One region of the Marinobacter sp. C1S70 genome, then DNA from elsewhere that is predicted to be linked to it. Evidence: predicted binding sites of a transcription regulator. Region 1 holds the regulator's gene; each other region holds the start of a gene.

Region 1 (2,229 bases):
GTCCCTCATCAGTGTGTCCAGGTCAGGACGGTAATCGTCCGCCATCAGCTTGTCTGTGTAGCGGCTGCTCCAGGGCTCGATGTAGGTGGTGAACTTCCGGCTGATATCCAGCTGATGCCGGGACTTGAGCCAGTCATACAGCAGTGCGAACGCCTGCAGGTAACGTACCAGGGTCTCTGGTTCAAGATCGGGCAGTTCCGGGTTAAGTTGAAGCCCGAACGCAAAATAGATGGCCTCCCGGCTGCCTTCAGCACCCAGGTCTCGCAGTTCGTCTACCAGATTTTCGATCATGCCCAGAGCCGACATTGCGAGCGGTGGCCCCACAATCTCTAACGGCACAATCTTCTCGGCGGCAAAATCAATGACGTCCATGGCGTGGTTGCCGAGTTCCCGAATGGATTCCGGGAGCCGCTCGTCGGCAAGATCCAGGTCTTTGATAGGATCAGAGTCCAGCTCAATGGTGAATGCTCCGGCGTCCGTATCCAGTCGGGTGACATAACGGGATGTCAGCTCCGGCTCGCCCCCAAGCAATCGGGCGGCATGCTGGACCAGGGCCTCGTAGGTCAGGCCGGACAGTTCAATCTCAACCCCGACTTTTCGTTCCTGGCCGTCCCGGTTTGTCGTTTGTTCCGGCATCTTGCAGCGGTCGTGTGCGGTCATGGTTGTGTGTGGCTTCCCTGTGTCTGGTTTGCGTCACCATAACATACAGGCTGTTGGTCGCCCGTTACAGGAAGGAAACGAAACGTAGAGGGCTTTACACTGGATAAAACACTGTATATAGTCAGTTCACTGTATAAAAAAACAGGATCGAAATTCCGGAGCCCGACTGATGAAACTGACCGCAAGACAATCCCAGGTGCTGGACATTATCCGACGTTACGTGGATGAAACCGGCTACCCGCCCACCAGGGCTGAAATTGCCGCAGAGCTGGGATTCCGTTCCGCCAACGCGGCGGAAGAACATCTGAGGGCTCTGGCAAGGAAGGGCGCCATAGAGATGGTCCCGGGGGCCAGCCGGGGCATTCGCTTGCCGGAGGCCGAAGAGGATCTGGGCCTCCCTGTCATCGGGCAGGTTGCCGCCGGCAGCCCGATTCTGGCGCAGGAACATATTGAAGATCACTGCACGCTGCAGCCGGGCTTCTTCTCTCCTTCAGCAGATTACCTTTTGCGGGTACGGGGGATGAGCATGAAAGACATCGGGATTCTGGATGGTGACTTACTGGCGGTGCACAGTACCCAGGATGTCCATAACGGTCAGATTGTTGTCGCTCGTGTCGGAGAGGAGGTCACCGTCAAGCGTTTCCGCAGGGAAGGCAACAAGGTCTGGCTGATTGCAGAGAATGAGGAGTTTGCTCCGATTGAAGTCGATCTCGCGGAGCAGGAATTGTTTATTGAAGGTCTCGGCGTAGGCGTTATCCGCCGCTCCGATCTTCACTGAATACCGTATTCGGCAGCGCATGGCGCAGGTAGGTGAGTAATGGAACAGTTGAGCTTCACTCAGAACATGGCATTTCAGCCGGCAGCTGTTGTTGCGGCTGGCGCGGTTTCCTCTGGCCAAAGGGCACCGGCGGCCAGGGCAGCAGCGTCCGGTTCGGAGCGACGTTCAGCGTCTGGCTTCGGTGGCAATGTTACCGAGATTATTCTTCCGGAGGAGCAGGTGGAGAATTTCCAGTTGCTGCTGCCAATGCTCACACAACTCAACCAGGAGAAACGTTGGCTGGCGTGGATTGATCCTCCCCAGTCCCTGGTGGCCAAGTGGCAGAAAATGCACGGCATTGTGGCCAGTGAGATTCTTGTGTTGCGGTCAACGGCAGAATTCCCGGCACAAGAGTTGGCTGAGCGAGCGCTGGGCGCAGGCACCTGCCATGCCGTTGTGCTCTGGACTCACAAGCTGGGCCGTGCAGCGCTGGAAACCTTGCAAAAGGCATCTGCCAAGGGTAATAGCCACGGTGTGGTGTTGCGCCAGAGATAACGGGTGCTCAATGCAAGGTGTAGTGGGGCTGATTGTCGGCGAACTCGCCTTCGTCCTCTTCCCAGTCAATGTCGTGGCTGATGTTGCCAGCGGCCTCGATGCCAGCGGCAATCATCGCCTTGGCGACGTTCATGTCCCGGTCTTCCAGCATTTCTCTGGCCTCGTCAGAGAATGAGATGCGCACAAGTGGAGCTGCGTCGTCATCAATCCGGCGAAGCGCGTAGTCGCCGTCGGCGAGTTGTACAATTTCAAAAAAC
Region 2 (2,229 bases), on a different contig from region 1:
TTTACAGCAGTTCGCCATTGGCTTCAGCAGGAGCCTCCGCCGTTTCTTTCTTGACCGGCTTGGGCATCAGCTTGTCACGCACCTTGGCCTCGATTTCATTGGCGATATCCAGGTTCTCTTCCAGGAACTTACAAGCGTTTGCTTTGCCCTGGCCGATCTTGTCGCCGTTATAGGCGTACCAGGCACCGGACTTGTCCACAAAGCCTTCTTTCACGCCCATATCGAGCACTTCCGCCATGTGGTAGATGCCCTTGCCGTACATGATCTGGAACTCCGCCTGCCGGAACGGAGGCGACACCTTGTTCTTGACGACTTTTACGCGGGTTTCGTTGCCCACCACCTCGTCGCCGTCTTTCACCGAACCGATACGGCGAATATCCAGACGCACAGAGGAATAGAATTTCAGGGCGTTACCACCGGTGGTGGTCTCGGGGCTACCGAACATAACACCAATCTTCATACGGATCTGGTTGATGAACACCATCAGGCAATTGGCGTGCTTCACATTACCGGTAAGCTTGCGCAGTGCCTGTGACATCAGGCGAGCCTGAAGACCCACGTGGCTGTCGCCCATCTCGCCTTCGATTTCCGCTTTCGGGGTCAGTGCCGCAACCGAATCGACTATGATCACGTCCACCGCGTTCGAGCGCACGAGCATGTCGGCAATTTCCAGCGCCTGCTCACCGGTATCCGGCTGGGAAACCAGCAGCTCATCAACGTTAACACCCAGCTTTTCCGCATAAACCGGGTCCAGTGCGTGCTCGGCATCCACAAAGGCACAGGTTTTACCCTGTTTTTGCGCTTCCGCGATAACCTGCAGAGTCAGCGTGGTTTTACCGGAGCTCTCCGGGCCGTAAATCTCAACGATCCGGCCGTAAGGAAGACCACCAATGCCCAGAGCAACATCCAGCCCAAGGGAGCCGGTGGATACGGCAGGAATCGCCTCACGGGGCTGGTCGCCCATCTTCATTACAGCACCTTTACCGAACTGGCGTTCGATCTGGCTCAACGCCGCGCCGAGTGCTTTCTTGCGGTTATCTTCCATTCTTGCAAACCCTCGTTACCAGGGCCGCTCAACCTTGTTGGCCAATGCGGCAGAATCCGGAGAAAACCTGAATAGCCATCCAGTGTTTTCCTGTATATTTGAACAGTATTAAAACATATGGCCAGAAGGAGACCAACCCCCGGAAAGGTGAAAATCCTCACAGGGTTTCGACAAATCCGGTAACTCCTTCTAATACATACAAAACCGACTGCCGGCGCACCTGATCCCGATCGCCATCGAAATGCGCTACCCGGGCTTCGGTGTTGTCAGCCCGGCTGCCCCAGGCAAACCAGACCGTACCAACCGGCTTGTCTGCACTACCCCCACCCGGCCCGGCAACACCGCTGACAGCGACAGCGATATCCACGCCTGTGGCACGTATGGCACCTGTCACCATCTGTCGCACCACCGGTTCACTGACCGCCCCGCACTGCTCCAGAGTATCAGCCTGTACGCCAAGGATGGCCTGCTTCGCGGCGTTACTGTAGGTCACCAGACCCGCCATAACATAGGCGGACGAACCCGCCCGGTCAGTCAGCACCTTGGCCACCCAGCCACCGGTGCAGCTTTCAGCGGTAGCGATGGTCATCCGCCTGCGCTCAAGCGCCGCCGCCAGCGCGTCACCAGCCTTGGCCAATTGCCCGTCGGTCACATTCATACGGTTCTCCCGTTTCCTATAATGCCCGTCGCCAGTCTCAGGCTCCGGGAAAACTGTCAACAAATCCGCGATCAATGCGGTCTTTCCACTTCCAGACCCAGGCGCCCGAAAACGTCAAGGGGCCATAACTACCAATCGCCGTGCAGTCTCCCGCCGCCAACAGGTACAACGAAAACCTGCGCGGATAGAAACGCACCAACGGTTTACCCGATATCGCAGCCGCAAGATTGCGGGCCAGTATCGGCCCGGCACGAACCGCGTGTACCCCGGAACGGTCCAGCCGTTGGTCAACCCGGCTACAGGCATCTCCGGCCACAAACACATTGTGGTGAGACGTGCTGCGATGGCTGGCGTCTACCCTGACAAAACCGGCTTCGTCTACGGCCAGGCCGCTGGCTTCCAGAAAGGGCAGAGCCCTGCCACCGGTAGATACCAGAACCGCATCGGCCCGCATTCGTCGCCCACCAGCCAACCGGACCCCATCAACCACCGGTTCGCCATACTCCTCAACAATCTCGACACCGCA
Region 3 (2,229 bases), on a different contig from region 1:
TTGGTGGCCAGGGCGTCAAACCGTGCCCGCAGGTTTTCCAGCTCGGCCTGAAGCTGTTCCAGGCTGCCTTCACCGCCATCCAGTTCGGCCAGCTCCTGGCTCAGGCGTTGATGCAACTCCGGCAACTCCTCCGGGGTGATCCGGTGTTTGCGCGCCATCTGATAAATGGCGCTGAGCCGTTCTTCCACTTCGTTCAGTCGGACCGGGTCGGCTTCGTAGTCGTCTACGAAGCGGCGCAGGTTGTCGCCGGCTTCTGAAATCTGAATCTGTGCTTCGTTCAGCATCTGGATGGTGTCGGTCAGTGCCGGGACATCAACCGGCAGTTGCTCCAGTTGGTGCAGTGCCTGGCGCACCAGGTCTGCGGCCGAAACCTCATCTTCAGTGCATAGCAGGGCGGCCTGGTGGCTGCTGTGAAGTACGGCGTCGGCCTGACTGAGCTGTGCCTGTTCGGCTTCCAGGGTTGTCTGTTCGTCCTCGCCCAGCGCCAACCTGTCCAGCTCTTCCACCTGATAGCGCAGCAGCTGTAAACGGGCCTCGGCCTCATCAGCATTGTGCTGGCGTTGCTGTAGTTTCTGACGCGTCTGGTGCCAGGCTTTCCATGCAGATCGGGTTTCGTCGGCCAGGCTTTCCGCGCCGGCGAACTCGTCCAGCAGCTTTCGGTGGGTTTCCTTGCGCAGCAGGGATTGATGCTGGTGCTGACTGTGGATATCCATCAGCAGGCCGCCCAGTTCTTTCAATTGTGACAGCGGGCAGGGCTGGCCATTAATGAATGCCTTGGAGCGGCCGTCCTTGCTGATGGTCCGGCGCAGGATGCAATCGTCCTTGTCGTCCAGCTCATGGCTGTCCAGCCAGGACCGGGCTTCGGGGATGCGGGATATATCGAAGCTGGCGGTAATGTCGGCACGCTTGGCGCCATGGCGAACAGCGCCGGCATCGGCCCGGCCTCCCATGGCCAGGCCAAGGGCATCAAGCACAATCGACTTGCCGGCGCCGGTTTCCCCTGTCAGGGCTGTCATACCGCGGTTGAACTGGAGTTCAACCCTTTCTGCAATGGCGTAGTTCGATACCGTGAGTTGTGTGAGCATGCCGCAACCTCCGCTCGTTCTTGAGCAAGTAATAACTCTGACCACTGTTCGTTCATACAGTTGCTGTGAATATATACAGTGTTTTTCCGGTTTGCAAACAGGAAATGATGAAAACATCAAAGATTGCGTGGGTGACGGTTGAAACCCGGGAAGCGGGCCCCATATCGGTTCGCAAAGCGATTCTTTCCTGCTTTCTGCACAAGCGGGAGTGGTTATTTCTGCAGGCCTCCGTGGCCGTGAAAACGTTATCAGGAGTTGTCATGAGTGCTGACGAAAAGCGCAACGAACAGGTAGAAGAACGCAACGAGGCAGCAGAAGCTGCGGCGGAAGGGCAGGCTGCAGGTAACCAGGATGCCGAGCAGTCACCGGAGCAGGGCTCCGAGCTGGATGTGCTGCAGCAGAAATTGCAGGAGTACCAGGAGCAGGCCTTGCGGGCACAGGCGGAGATGCAGAATGTCCGTCGCCGGGCCGAGATTGATGTGGAAAAAGCTCACAAGTTTGCGCTCGAGAAGTTTGTGAAAGAGCTGTTGCCGGTGGCTGACAGTCTGGAGAAGGCGGTCGAAAGCACCGAGGGTCACGAAAACGCAGGCGAGCTGGTTGCGTCCATTCGCGAAGGTGTGGAAATGACCCTGACGCTGTTCAAGAACAGCCTGAAGAAATTCAACGTTGAACAGCTCAACCCGGTGGGTGAGCCGTTCGATCCGCAGCAGCACGAAGCCATGTCCATGGTGCCGGCGCCGGATGCCGAGCCTAACAGCGTGGTTGCGGTTGTGCAGAAAGGTTATCTGCTTAATGGCCGGGTGGTTCGTCCGGCGATGGTCGTAGTGGCCAAGGCAGAAGATGCGCCAAAAATCGACGAGCAGGCTTGAAAAGTCGAGCAGAGCGCCAATATAGCGATTAAACAGCAAAGGCCGGGGTAGGCTTTCTCCGGAACAGCATTCAGAAAGATTTGGAGTGATTCGATGAGCAAGATTATTGGTATCGACCTGGGAACCACAAACTCCTGTGTGGCCATCATGGATGGCGACAAGGTAAAGGTAATTGAAAACGCAGAGGGTGATCGCACCACTCCGTCCATCATCGCCTACACCGATGACAACGAGACTCTGGTTGGCCAGTCAGCCAAGCGTCAGGCGGTGACCAA

The links. Region 1 encodes LexA, which represses DNA repair genes until DNA is damaged. Its sites were predicted from a motif close to CTGTNTNNNNANACAG; they were not measured.
Region 2: a site for LexA is predicted at 1,136-1,151, ahead of recA (recombinase RecA). Genes of this name have one in related genera too.
Region 3: a site for LexA is predicted at 1,130-1,145, ahead of recN (DNA repair protein RecN). Genes of this name have one in related genera too.

Annotation. Positions count from the first base shown of each region.
Region 1 covers NZ_AXBW01000018.1:93,557-95,785, reverse strand. Annotated here, with positions in the region: gene Q669_RS06255 (amidoligase family protein) at 1-660, opposite strand, end outside; gene lexA (transcriptional repressor LexA) at 827-1,438, shown strand; gene Q669_RS06245 (cell division inhibitor SulA) at 1,478-1,972, shown strand; gene Q669_RS06240 (hypothetical protein) at 1,980-2,229, opposite strand, start outside.
Region 2 covers NZ_AXBW01000009.1:48,317-50,545, forward strand. Annotated here, with positions in the region: gene recA (recombinase RecA) at 2-1,045, opposite strand; gene Q669_RS01440 (CinA family protein) at 1,203-1,703, opposite strand; gene Q669_RS01445 (FAD-dependent oxidoreductase) at 1,741-2,229, opposite strand, start outside.
Region 3 covers NZ_AXBW01000012.1:1,560-3,788, forward strand. Annotated here, with positions in the region: gene recN (DNA repair protein RecN) at 1-1,085, opposite strand, end outside; gene grpE (nucleotide exchange factor GrpE) at 1,346-1,954, shown strand; gene dnaK (molecular chaperone DnaK) at 2,048-2,229, shown strand, end outside.